One region of the Streptomyces sp. NPDC015171 genome, then DNA from elsewhere that is predicted to be linked to it. Evidence: riboswitches for the same ligand, from Rfam matches in the RefSeq annotation. Region 1 holds a riboswitch; each other region holds the start of a gene.
The links. Region 1 has a riboswitch for cobalamin ahead of ACF073_RS40155 ((2Fe-2S) ferredoxin domain-containing protein). Riboswitches for the same ligand answer to the same signal wherever they lie in the genome.
Positions count from the first base shown of each region.

Region 2: another riboswitch for cobalamin. It lies ahead of ACF073_RS38640 (CbtB-domain containing protein); the one in region 1 lies ahead of ACF073_RS40155 ((2Fe-2S) ferredoxin domain-containing protein).
Region 3: another riboswitch for cobalamin. It lies ahead of ACF073_RS25215 (FecCD family ABC transporter permease); the one in region 1 lies ahead of ACF073_RS40155 ((2Fe-2S) ferredoxin domain-containing protein).

Region 1 covers NZ_JBIBUO010000031.1:54,486-58,742, forward strand. The annotation lists gene ACF073_RS40140 (class I SAM-dependent methyltransferase) at 42-638, shown strand; gene ACF073_RS40145 (hypothetical protein) at 608-835, shown strand; gene ACF073_RS40150 (alpha/beta hydrolase family protein) at 860-1,729, shown strand; cobalamin riboswitch at 1,828-1,950, shown strand; gene ACF073_RS40155 ((2Fe-2S) ferredoxin domain-containing protein) at 2,011-2,409, shown strand; cobalamin riboswitch at 2,489-2,624, shown strand; gene ACF073_RS40160 (DUF4430 domain-containing protein) at 2,779-3,267, shown strand; gene ACF073_RS40165 (cobalamin-binding protein) at 3,280-4,200, opposite strand.
Region 2 covers NZ_JBIBUO010000027.1:13,836-18,092, forward strand. The annotation lists gene mmsB (3-hydroxyisobutyrate dehydrogenase) at 1-741, shown strand, start outside; gene ACF073_RS38635 (enoyl-CoA hydratase) at 738-1,529, shown strand; cobalamin riboswitch at 1,605-1,742, shown strand; gene ACF073_RS38640 (CbtB-domain containing protein) at 1,781-1,993, shown strand; gene ACF073_RS38645 (CbtA family protein) at 2,016-2,768, shown strand; gene ACF073_RS38650 (hypothetical protein) at 2,893-3,228, shown strand; gene ACF073_RS38655 (hypothetical protein) at 3,282-3,632, opposite strand; gene ACF073_RS38660 (histidine phosphatase family protein) at 3,803-4,257, opposite strand, start outside.
Region 3 covers NZ_JBIBUO010000009.1:256,769-261,025, forward strand. The annotation lists gene cbiE (precorrin-6y C5,15-methyltransferase (decarboxylating) subunit CbiE) at 1-1,077, shown strand, start outside; gene cobM (precorrin-4 C(11)-methyltransferase) at 1,074-1,823, shown strand; cobalamin riboswitch at 1,840-1,975, shown strand; gene ACF073_RS25215 (FecCD family ABC transporter permease) at 2,084-3,139, shown strand; gene ACF073_RS25220 (ABC transporter ATP-binding protein) at 3,142-3,909, shown strand; gene ACF073_RS25225 (ABC transporter substrate-binding protein) at 3,919-4,257, shown strand, end outside.

The sequences.
Region 1 (4,257 bases):
GTGGGGACAAGGGGTGCACGTTCCGTCATTAGTCACATCGGGTGAGTCGCGAGCCTCCTCCGCCCCCCGGGCGCCGGGGGGCGGACGGCCGCCCACGAACGGGTTGCCGCGCCTCATCCGGACGGCTGAGTCCGGGCTCCGGGCCGGCCGCCCGGGAACGCGTCGCGCGCCGCCCGGGGAGAGACCGGACACGCCTCCCTGCGAACGGCACCGCCTCGCCGGACTCGACCTGTCCGCGGACTCCGTGGCGCCGGCACGACGCCGACCGGCGCTCGCCGGGGCGCGGCTGGAGACGGGCCGCGCCCAGGCACTTGCCCTTCGCCGACGACGGCTTCGACGCCTGTGTCTGCCCCATGGCCCTGATGCTGATGGGGGAGATCGAGCTGGTCATGGCCGAGATCGCCCGCGTGCTGTCCCCCGGAGGGGTGCCGGCCTGCGTGGTGGGCGGCGGGCCGCGGGCGGAGAGGCCTATGAGCGGTTCCTCGCGCTGCTGCGGAGCACGGTCGAGAGGACGCCCGTCACGCGACGCATCCCGGCGCCGGGCGACAGGAGGACACGCTGCCGCGACGGGCTCGACGAGGTCCTCGCTCCGGCGGGCTTCGGCCCGGTGGACTGGGAGACCGTTCCCATCGATCTGAGCGGCCCGGTCGCCCGGGTCTGGGCGGCCGTCTCCGGACTCTACGACCTCGGCCCGCTCGACGCGGTGACCGTCGAGCGGCTGCGCGCGGACTTCGTCGCCGAGGTGCGCGACATCACCACACCGGAGGGTGTCGTCCCCCGCGCGTTCAGGATCCACCTCGCGACGGCGCGGCTGGGCGGGCCCGCCGGCGGGTGATCAACGGCTTCGTAGGATGCCGCCATGACGCTCACCGACCGGGAACAGCCCGTCATACGTGTGCTGTACGACGAGTTGCGCCCCGACCTTCGAGAACCGGGGCGTCCGCGTCCCGTCCGCCTCTACCAGTGGGAGCCGGACCGTCCGGCCGCCGAGCCGGCCCCGCTGGTCGTCGTCTCGCACGGCACCGGCGGCTCGGGCGGCGACATGGAGTGGCTGGTACGACCGCTGTGCGAGGCGGGCCTGCGCGTGGTCGCCCTGGACCACCACGGCAACAACTTCGTCGACGGCTACGAGCCGGAGGGCTTCCTTCATGTGTGGGAGCGGCCCCGGGACGTCTCCTTCGCCCTGGACGCGCTCGCCCGGGAGCGGCCCCTCGGCCCGGTCGGCGCGGCGGGCTTCTCCGTCGGCGCCTATACGGCGGCCGCCCTCGCCGGGGCCCGCGTCGATCCGCGCGTCGTGCGGGCCCTGCTGACCGGAGCGGTGCCCCCGCCGGAGATCCCCGAGTTCCCCGGTGTGCTGGAGGCGCTGCGCGCGAAGCATCCGGACGACGAGTCGACGCGGCACGCGCTGGACGCCGCGGGAGCGGACCTGACGGACCGGCGCGTGCGCGCCGTCTTCCAAGTGGCCCCGGGAGTCGGCGCGTTAGTGACGCCGGAGAGCCTGGCGGGCGTGCGGGTGCCGGTGGAGATCCGCTGGGGCGGTGCGGACACCGTCACCCCGTACGACGTCGACACCAGGCCGTACCTGGAACACATTCCCACGGCGAGCGGTCGCTCGGCCGGTCCCGGGGTGCGCCACGACGACTTCTTCGCGCCGCGACCCGCCGACCCGGATGCCCGGTTGCGGGTCGGCGGGGAGGCCGCCGCCTTCTTCCTGCGGCAGCTGAGCTGACCTGCCGCCGCCGGACACCTCTTGTTGTCCGGCGGCCGGGTGACGGGGGCGGTACCGGCGATGGGATGATGATCGACGACATAGGGCGACGGCGGTCCGAGGAAGCCGGTGTGAATCCGGCGCGGTCCCGCCACTGTGACCGGTGAGCGCGTTCCGGCAGGCCACCACCCGGACCCGGGTGGGAAGGCCGGACGAGCCGCGCCCCGGGAGCCAGGAGACTCACGCGGTCGCCTCCTCACACGACACCGGGGCGGATCTCCCCGGGAGGGGAGTGGTGCGGCATGCCCGAAGGACCGCTGGACGAGACGCCGGCCGAGGCCGTGGCAGGGGGCGGCCCGGCGCCGTGCCGGGTCGTCGTGTGCCGGGACTGCTGCTGCGGCAGCCCCAAGGTGACCGGGATCGACCACGCGGCGCAGACCGCGCGGCTGCGCGCCGAGGTACCGGTGCGGATCTCCGACTGCCTCGACGTGTGCGACCAGGCCAATGTCATCGTCGTCCAGCCGTCCGCCGCCGGGCGGGCCGCCGGCGGCCGGCCGGTCTGGCTGGGACTCGTCAACGACCAGGACGCGACCGAGGACATCGTCGGCTGGGTCCGGGCGGGCGGGCCGGGCGTGGCCCCCCTGCCGGAGATCCTCGACCTCTACGCCTTCACCGCGCCGGGGCGGCGCGACGAGGCGTGAAGACCTGGCTCAAGGACGTCAAATCACCCTAGAATCGGGCCGGTTCGCGCCATGCGCCGTGACGAACGTGATCGGCGTACGCGCGTGAACCGTCCGCACCACGACCGCATAGGTGCGTGACCGGGGGAAGCCGGTGGGAATCCGGCGCTGACCTGCAACCGTGTGCGGCCGGCCGGCCGCGAGTCGGAGCACCCGGCGCGTGCCGTGAACCGCTTCCCACTGTCATGGTCCGCAGCGCGAAGCCGAGAGCCTCGTCCCGGTGCCCCGGGGCCGGTGTGCCGTCCCGTGCGCGGGTCCCGCCGTCCCCCGCCCCGGGGCCGCTCGCTCGGTGACGGGCCGCGGACCGCCCTCCACCGGAAGGCTCCCACCGTGCACCGCACCTCCGCACACCGCACCGCGCTCGCCGCGACCGCTCTCGGACTCGCGCTGGCCGCCATGCCCGCCACCGCCCACGCCCACAGCGCGCCCGGCACGAACGCCCCCGTGAAGGTCACCCTGACCGTGAACGGACCGGACGGCCTGCTGTTCAAGGGAAAGATCAGAACCCGCGGACATGACGTCACCACCGCCACCGGCGGCACCCACAGATGCGACGGCACCAACGGCGCCGCCCACCCCTCGGCCGTGCCGACGCCCACGGCGGCCCTCGACGACGCCGCCCGCAAGCACCACTTCCGCTGGGACGGCACCTGGTACGCCTCGTTCGACGACTTCTCCGTCGACACCATCAAGAAGGTCAGCGGCGGTGGCGCGGCCTACTGGAACATCTCCGTCAACGGCACCCCCACCCCGGTGGGCGGCTGCCAGTTCCAGCTGAACGCCGGAGACGCGGTGGCGTTCACCTGGACGGCGTTCTGACCCCCGCCCCAGTCACCGGCCGGGGAACGCGACCACCTCGGCCGGTGTGACCGGCTCCCCGGCCCGCACCCCGTGCAGGACCTGGGCCAGCACCTCCGCCCCGCGCACCACCCGCGGCCCGGGCCGGTTGAAGAAGGACGGGCCGTCCAGCACCACGACGCGGTCCGACCGGACGGCGGGCAGCTCCGCCCAGCCCGGCAGCCGGGTGAGCAACCCGGCCTCACGCAGGGTGCGTTCGGGCGGAAAGCCGCACGGCAGGACGAGCACCGCGTCCGGCCGTGCGGCGCGCACCGCCTCCCAGGTCATCGGCTCGGTGTGCTCGCCGGGCGCCGCCAGGAGCGGCTCGCCGCCGGCCGCCGTGATCTGCTCGGGCACCCAGTGCCCGGCGGGCCACAGCGGGTCGAGCCATTCGATCGCCACCACCCGGGGCCGGTCCCGGCCGGCGACCGCGGCACGCACCCGGTCGAGCCGGTCCCGCAGCTCGGCCCGGCGCCGCTCCGCGCGCTCGCGCACACCGAGCAGCTCGCCGACCGTGACCAGGCAGTCCAGTACGTCGTCGAGCGTGCGCGGCTCCAGACTGACCACCCGGGTGTCCGCGTCGAGCAGCCGCACCGCCCGGCTGACCCTCTCGTACGACACCGCGCACACGTCGCACAGATCCTGGGTGAGCACCACATCGGGCCGCAGGGCCGCCAGCGCCTCGGTGTCCAGCGTGTACAGAGAGGAACCGGAGTGCGCCGACCCGCCGACCGCGTCCGAGATCTCCCGGCTGGTCAGCGCGTCCTGGTCCAGGTCCGCCCCCGTCACCACGGGGACCGAGGTCACCGCACGCGGCGGCCAGTCGCACTCGTGGGTACGGCCGACCAGCCGCGCCGACAGTCCGAGCTCGGCGACGATGTCGGTCGCGGCGGGCAGCAGGGAGACGATGCGCATACCCCGACTCTAGGCAGTGTCTTCAAATGATCTTGCCTGGTGGATCATGGTGGCGTG
Region 2 (4,257 bases), on a different contig from region 1:
GCCGAGGCGGTGGCCGGCGCCGACCTGGTCATCACCATGCTGCCCGCCGGACGGCACGTCCTGGACCTCTACGACACCCTGCTCCCGGCGGCCCGGCTCGGCACCCTCTTCGTCGACTGCTCCACCATCGACGTCGCCGACGCCCGCGCCGCCCACGAACGCGCCGCCGCCGCCGGGATGCGCGCCCTGGACGCACCCGTCTCCGGCGGCGTGGTCGGCGCCGAGGCCGCCACGCTCACCTTCATGGCCGGCGGGGGAGGGGCGGAGTTCGCCGAGGCACGGCCACTGCTGGAGGCCATGGGCAAGAAGGCCGTCCACTGCGGTGACGCCGGGGCCGGACAGGCCGCCAAGATCTGCAACAACATGATCCTCGGCATCTCCATGATCGCCGTCAGCGAGGCGTTCGTCCTCGGCGAGAGCCTGGGCCTGTCCCACCAGGCGCTGTACGACGTCGCCTCCACGGCGTCCGGGCAGTGCTGGGCCCTCAGCGTCAACTGCCCCGTCCCGGGCCCGGTCCCGGCGAGCCCGGCCAACCGGGACTACCGTCCCGGGTTCGCGGCCTCCCTCATGGCCAAGGACCTGGGCCTCGCGGCCAACGCGGTACGGGAGGGCGGGGTGCACGCCGAACTCGGGCTGCGCGCCGCCGAGGTGTACGCGGCCTATGCCGAACGGGTCGGCGCCGAGGAGGACTTCTCCGGCATCGTACGCACCATCAGGGAACAGAGCGGAGAGCACGCATGACCACGGAAGTACCCGTCGAGTACGAGACGATCCTCGTCGAACGCAGGGGCCGCACCGCCCTGCTCACCCTGAACCGGCCCAAGGCCCTCAACGCCCTCGACCTCCAGGTCATGCACGAGATGGCGGCCGCCACCGAGGCCCTGGACCGGGACCCGGACTGCGGCTGCATCGTGATCACCGGGTCGGCGAAGGCGTTCGCGGCCGGCGCCGACATCAAGGAGATGCAGCCGCAGGGCTACCTGGACATGTACCTCGCCGACTGGTTCGCCGCCTGGGACCGGCTCGGCCGGCTGCGCACCCCGACCGTGGCCGCCGTCGCCGGGTACGCCCTCGGCGGCGGCTGCGAACTCGCCATGCTCTGCGACATCCTGCTCGCCGCCGACACGGCCGTCTTCGGCCAGCCCGAGATCAAACTCGGCGTGATCCCCGGCATCGGCGGCTCCCAGCGGCTGACCCGGGCGGTCGGCAAGGCCAAGGCCATGGAGCTGTGCCTGACCGGGCGCACCATGGACGCGGCCGAGGCCGAGCGCGCCGGGCTCGTCTCCCGGGTCGTGCCCGCCGACGAACTGCTCAGCGAGGCCATGGCCGTGGCCGAGACCGTCGCGGGCATGTCGCTGCCGGTGGCGATGATGGCGAAGGAGGCGGTCGGACGGGCCTTCGAGACCACGCTCGCCGAAGGCGTCCGCTTCGAACGGCGGCTGTTCCACGCGGTGTTCGCGACCGCCGACCAGAAGGAGGGCATGGCCGCCTTCGCGGCCAAGCGCCCGCCGGAGTTCCGCCACCGCTGACCCACCCGGCACAGGACGGTGTCCGCCGGTGCGAGAGAAAGATCCCATCGAGCGGACACGGTCTTGGCCATGGTCCTGACACGCGGTACGGTCTGTGCGATATCGACGACGGTACTGCGGAAGCCGGTGGAAATCCGGCACGGTCGCGCCACTGTGTGCGAGAACCCCGGTGGGTGCTCGTGAGTCAGACCCGCGGCCGTCGTCCTGTGCACCACCGAGATGGGACGCGAGCTCCCAGAGGAGGTTCTGCCATGGCGCAGACCGTCGCCCAGCCGACAGCCACCACTCCCGCCAAGCTGCCGCTGAAGGCGATAGCTCCCTGGGCGGTCTTCTTCGGCATTCTCATGCTGGTCCTGCTGTACTTCGTCGGCGCCGAGCAGGGCGCCACGTCCGTGTTCAACGGCACGGACGTCCACGAGTGGGTCCACGACGCCCGCCACCTGCTCGGCTTCCCCTGCCACTGACGCGAGGGGACTCCGCACAGCCATGAACTCCGCAACCGTACGCAACCTCCTTGTGCGGGGCATGCTCGCCGGCCTCGCCGCCGGCGTGCTCGCCCTGATCGTGGCCTATCTCCTCGGTGAGCCGAGCGTGGACAAGGCGATCAGCTTCGAGGACGCCCACTCCCACGAGCACGAGATGGAGGTCGTCTCCCGCTCCCTGCAGTCCACCGCGGGCCTCGCCACCGGCGTCCTGGTCTACGGTGTCGCCTTCGGCGGCATCGCGGCGCTCGCCTTCTGCTTCGCGCTGGGCCGTGTCGGCCGCTTCGGCCCGCGTGCCACCGCGCTCCTGCTGTCGGGCTGCGCGCTGCTCGCCGTGTACGTCGTGCCGTTCCTGAAGTACCCGGCCAACCCGCCGTCGGTCGGCGAGCCCGACACCATCGGCAAGCGGACCACCCTGTACTTCCTGATGATGGTGCTCAGCGTCCTGCTGGCGGTCGGCGCCACCATCCTGGGCAAGCGCCTGGCGCCCAGCCTCGGTACCTGGTGGGCGACCGTCGCGGCGGTCGTCGCCTTCGCCGTGGTGATCGGCCTGGCCTACGAGTTCCTGCCGGTCGTCAACGAGGTCCCGGCGGACTTCCCGGCCGCCCTGCTGTGGCGGTTCCGGCTGTCCGCGCTGGCCATCCAGACGGCGCTGTGGGGCGGCTTCGGCCTCGCCTTCGGCGAGCTGGCCGAGCGGGTGCTGAACCCGGCCCCGGCGAGGGCCGCGAGCGAGCGGGCGGTTCCGGCCGCGCACTGATTCCATCCGGACAGCAGAGGGCCCTTGGGAACCATCCGAGGGCCCTCTCGCGTTCCCCGGACACCGAACAGAAGCACCGGACCGGCGGCTCGCGGAGCACTCAGGCGAGGAGCGGAGGAACCGAGTGGCCAGAACCCCCCAGCCGCGCCGCATCACCCTCGGTGGCCGCGAGGCGGTCGCCCTCACCGTGGCGGAGTACGAGCAACTGGTCGCCAGCCGACGGCAGATCGGCGGCCAGAGCGCCCGGGTCCGGGTGCTGGCGCAGCAGGCGAAGCGCACCGAACAGCTCCTGCACGACCTGGAGACACTGATCGGCACCCCCGGCGAGACCTGCCGGGGGCAGGCACAGCCCGCGCCCGCGAGGTGCCCGGACGTCGAGAGCACGCGCGGCGCCGACGCCGGCTGCCTGCGCTGCGCGGTGGCGGCGCTGCTGCGCCGCCACCGAGGCCCCGCGTCCTGAGCCGACGCCCCCCGGCACGCGGTGCGCGGGGGCGAGGGCCCGGCACACCCGCGTCAGCGGAAGAAGACCACCGACCGGAGCTTCAGCCGCTCGCTCCCGTACCCGGTGTACGGGCGCATGGTGAACGAAGCACCGGTGCAGCCCGGCTCGGTGAACGCGATCGCGTACTCGTCGGTGCGGTTGCGCGGGGAGTGGGCCGGAGTGCTGGCCCCGGGGTCCGCCACCTCGGGCAGGGTGATGCACAGACCGCTGTCCGGATCCTGCAGCACCGCGATCCGCGGGGAGCCGTCCAGACCGGAGTAGGTGTACTGGAACTCTCCTGACGCGGCGGAGGCGGAGCCGGGGGCGGCCAGGAGCAGGGCGAGGGCGCCGAGGGCGGTGACCGCGGCATTGCGCAGACGCATGGACGGGGTGTCCCTTCACGAGGAGTGACGACGTGCGGCATCACCCTTTCCAAGATCATGTCGTCCCGTGCGCACCCCGGCTGCTGAATCGATCCACCGTCACCCGAAGGGGTCACCACGCGGCGCCGCCGGCCCGGATCGCCGGGGAGCCGGGCCCTGGTGACGGCCGGTCAGCCGGCTTCCCCGGCGGCCGGCGGACGCCCCAGCCGCAGATTCCAGCGCCCGGCCCGGCCGCTGAGTTCGGTCACGGTCAAAGGCGGCACGTCCAGACGCCAGAACAGCACGTCGGGCAGGTCCAGCGCGCCGACGACAGCCGCCCGGACGACCTCCGGCTCGACCACCGCGAGCGTACGGCCCTCCGGTTCCCGCACGTCGGCCAGCCAGCGCGCCACCCGTCCGCACAGGTCCCGCACCGACTCGCCGCCGTGCGGCGCGCAGCCGGGATCCGTCAGCCAGCGGCCCACCGCCTCCGGTTCGGCGGCGCCCACCTCCTCCAGCGTGCGGCCCCGCCAGCGGCCAACGTCGAGACCCGCGAGCTCCGGCACCGGCACGCCGTCCAGGCCCAGCGCCGCCGCCGTCTGACGGCAGCGCTCGCTCGGCGAGGCGAGTACCCGGGCCGCAGCGG
Region 3 (4,257 bases), on a different contig from region 1:
CCCCTGCGCCCCGCCGTCCCCCGGCTGCTCGCGGAGCACGCCGGCCGCCGCGTCGCCGTGCTGGCCAGCGGCGACCCGATGTTCTACGGCATCGGACGCGCCCTGGCCGAGGAAGGCGCCGAGCCGCGCGTCCTGCCCCACCCGTCGTCCGTGTCCTACGCCGCCGCCCGGCTCGGCTGGCCGCTGGAGGACGTCGAGGTCGTCACGCTCGTCGGCCGGCCCGCCGCCCGGCTCGCCGCCGCCCTGCACGAAGGCCGGCGCCTGCTCGTCCTCAGCGCCGACGCCGGCACGCCCGCACAGATCGCCGCCCTCCTCCGGGACCGCGGCTTCGGGCCGAGCCGGATGCGGGTCCTGGAGCAGCTCGGCGGCGACCGGGAACGGACGGGCACGGAGACCACCGCCGACGACTGGGAGCGGACGCAGCCGCCCGGCGACCCGCTCAACGTCGTCGCCGTCGTGTGCCGCCGGGCACCGGACACCCTGCGCCTGGGCGCCGTACCGGGGCTGCCGGACGAGGCGTACGAGCACGACGGGCAGCTCACCAAGAGGCACATCCGCGCCGCCACCCTCGGCGCGCTCGCCCCCGCACCCGGTGAACTGCTGTGGGACATCGGCGGCGGGTCCGGCTCGATCGCCGTCGAGTGGCTGCGCACCCACCCCGCGTGCCGGGCCGTCACCGTCGAACGCGACCCGGTGCGGGCCGAGCGCATCCTGCGCAACGCGGAACGGCTCGGGGTGCCCGGACTGCGGGTCGTCACCGGTGCCGCCCCCGCCGCCCTGGCCGGACTCCCCACGCCCGACGCCGTGTTCGTCGGCGGCGGACTCACCGCCCCCGCTCTCCTCGACACCTGCTGGGCGGCGCTGCCCCCGGGCGGGCGGCTGGTCGCCAACACCGTCACGCTGGAGTCCGAGGCGCTGCTCGCCGGCGCCTACCGCAGGCACGGCGGCGAGCTGGTGCGGCTCGCGGTGTCGCACGCCGTCCCCGTGGGCGGCTTCACCGGCTGGCGGCAGGCCATGCCGGTCACCCAGTGGGCCGTCCGCAAGCCCGTCACCCCCCTTCCTGGAGCAGACAGATGACCGTGTACTTCATCGGCGCCGGCCCCGGCGCCGCCGACCTGATCACGGTGCGCGGCGCCCGGACGCTGGCCGCCTGCCGGGTCTGTCTGTACGCGGGCAGCCTCGTCCCGCGTGAACTGCTCGACTCGTGCCCGCCGGACGCCCGCCTGGTGGACACCGCCCAGCTCGACCTGGACGAGATCACCGCCGAGCTGGTCCGCGCCCACGAGGAGGGCCACGACGTGGCCCGGCTGCACTCCGGGGACCCCTCCGTGTTCAGCGCGGTCGCCGAGCAGATGCGCCGCCTCGACGCCGCCGGGGTGCCCTACGAGGTCGTCCCCGGCGTGCCCGCCTTCGCCGCCGCTGCCGCCGCCCTGAAGCGCGAACTGACGGTGCCGACCGTCGGCCAGACGGTCATCCTCACCCGTGTCGCCCACCGCGCCACCGCCATGCCCGAGGGCGAGGACCTGGCCACCCTCGGCCGCAGCGGCGCGCTGCTCGTGCTGCACCTGGCCGCCCGCTACGCGGACCGCGTGGCCGAGGAACTGCTGCCGCACTACGGCGCCGACTGCCCCGCCGCTGTCGTCGCCTACGCCTCCCGCCCCCAGGAGCTGATCATCCGCGGCACGCTGGACGAGATCGCGCAGAAGGTGAAGGAGGCGGGCGTGCTGCGCACCGCGGTGATCATGGTCGGGCGCACGCTCGGCGCCGAGCAGTTCCGCGACAGCCACCTGTACTCGCCGGAGCGGGAGCGGCACATCTGCTGAACAGGACGCCAGGGGCCGTTTGTTAGGCTCCCCTCGCCTCCCGTGGGGGAAGTCCGGTGAGAGTCCGGCGCTGACCCGCAACGGTGTGCACGGCGACCGCTCCGACGGTCGCCGCGCGAGCCCGATCGCCCGCGGAGGTCCATCGACCCGTTGACTGCTCGCCGTGGACTGCGAGAAGGGACCGGGCAGCCGGCACGGACGTACGGGCTGTCTCCTCCTCGACGTCCAGCAGGCGGCCCGTGTGAAGGACGGCCCCTCCCGTGCGCCGAAGTACGGCCCCCAGCCGGATACCCGTGCTGCCGCTCAGCCTGGCCCTCGGGCTGCTGCTCCTGTTCTCCCTCGTGTGCGGTGTCGGGCTCGGGGCCGCCGGGATCGGCGGGGCGCAGGTGCTGCGCTTCCTGTGGGCGGGGCTCACCGGCGCGACGCTGCCCGCCCGGGACGCGGCCGGCTACACCATCGTCTGGGAGATCCGGCTGCCGCGGGTGCTGCTCGCCGCCGTCGTCGGCGCCGGGCTCTCGGCCGTCGGGGTGGCCGTGCAGGCGATGGTCCGCAACGCGCTGGCCGACCCGTTCGTCCTCGGCATCTCCTCGGGCGCGGCGGTGGGCGCCAACGCCGTCATCCTCCTCGGCGCGTTCGCGGGACTCGGGGTGTGGGCGCTGTCGGCCTCGGCGTTCGCCTCGGCACTCGCGGCCATGGCGCTCGTCTACGCCGTGGCACGCTCGCCGCACGGACTGACCCCGCTGCGGCTGATCCTGACCGGTACGGCACTGGCGTACGGCTTCGAGGCGCTCACCACGGTCATGGTGTTCGGCGCGGCCCGGGGCGAGGCGGCCCGGTCGGCGATGATGTGGCTGCTGGGCAGCCTGGGCGGCGCGACCTGGTCCCGGGTGCCGCTCGCCGCGGCCGTCGTGCTGGCCGGATGGGCCTGGCTGCGGTGGCGGGCCGAATCCCTCAACGCGCTCGCCATGGGCGACGAGACCTCGGCCGCGCTCGGGGTGCGGCCCTCGCGGCTGCGCCGGGAGCTGTTCCTCGTCACCGCGGCCGTGACCGGGACCGTGGTCGCGGTCAGCGGGGCCATCGGGTTCGTCGGACTGATGGTGCCGCACGTCGTGCGGATGCTCGTCGGCGCCGACCACCGGCGGGTGCTGGCCGTCGCCCCGCTCGCCGGAGCCGTGCTGCTGGTCTGGGCGGACGTGCTGTCCCGGCTGCTGCTCGCCCCGGCCGAGCTGCCGGTCGGTGTGATCACCGCGGTGGTCGGGGTGCCCGCCTTCCTGCTGCTGATGCGACGCGGCGGCTACGCCTTCGGAGGGCGCTGAGCATGCGACTCGACATCGACCACGTCACGATCGAGGCGGCCGGCGCACGGCTCGTCGACGACGTCCGGCTCACCGCGGACAGCGGGGCGTTCGTCGGACTCGTCGGCCCCAACGGCAGCGGCAAGTCGACCCTGCTGCGCTCCGTGTACCGGGCCCTGCGGCCGGCCGGCGGAACCGTACGCCTCGACGGCGACGATCTGCACGCCATGGACCCGCGGGCCGCCGCGCGCGTCCTGGCCGCGCTGCCGCAGGAGTCGGCGGCCGAGTTCGACTTCACGGTCGCCGAGGTGGTCGCCATGGGACGGCTGCCGCACCGCGACCGCACGGCCGCCGCCGACCGCGAGATCTGCGCCGAGGCCATGAGCCGCACCGGCGTCACCCACCTCGCCGACCGCGGCTTCCTCAGCCTGTCCGGCGGCGAGAAGCAGCGGGCCCTGATCGCCCGGGCCCTGGCCCAGCGGCCCCGGGTCCTGGTCCTCGACGAACCCACCAACCACCTCGACGTCGCGCACCAGCTGACCGTCCTGTCCCTGGTCCGCGGCAGCGGTCTGACCGTGCTGGCCGCGCTCCACGACCTCAACCTCGCCGCCGCCCACTGCGACGTCCTGTACGTCATCGCCGGCGGCCGGATCGTCGCCTCGGGGCCGCCCCACGAGGTCCTCGGACCCGCGCTGCTGGCCGAGGTGTTCGGGATCCGCGCCCATCCCGTACGGCACCCCGAGACCGGTGCCTTCCAGCTCCTGTTCGACCTGCTCCCGCCCACCGTCTGAAGGACCCCCATGCGCAAGCTGCTCGCCGCCGCCGTATGCCTCGCCGCGACCGCCACCGGTTGCGGTGCCACGGTGGAGTCGTCCCCGGACGCCGCCTCCCCCGCGGTCACCCTCACCAACTGCGGTCGCGAGGTGACGTACGACAAGGTCCCCGAGCGGGTCGTCACCAACGACGTCGGCATCACCGAGCTGATGTTCGCGCTCGGCCTGGAGGACCGCATGGCCGGGTTCGCCATGCCCGACGACAAGGGAGACCTCGGCGCCGTGCCCTGGAAGGACGGCTACGACAAGGTGAAGTGGCTGTCCAAGGACCAGCTCACCAAGGAGAACGTCCTCGAAGCCGACGCC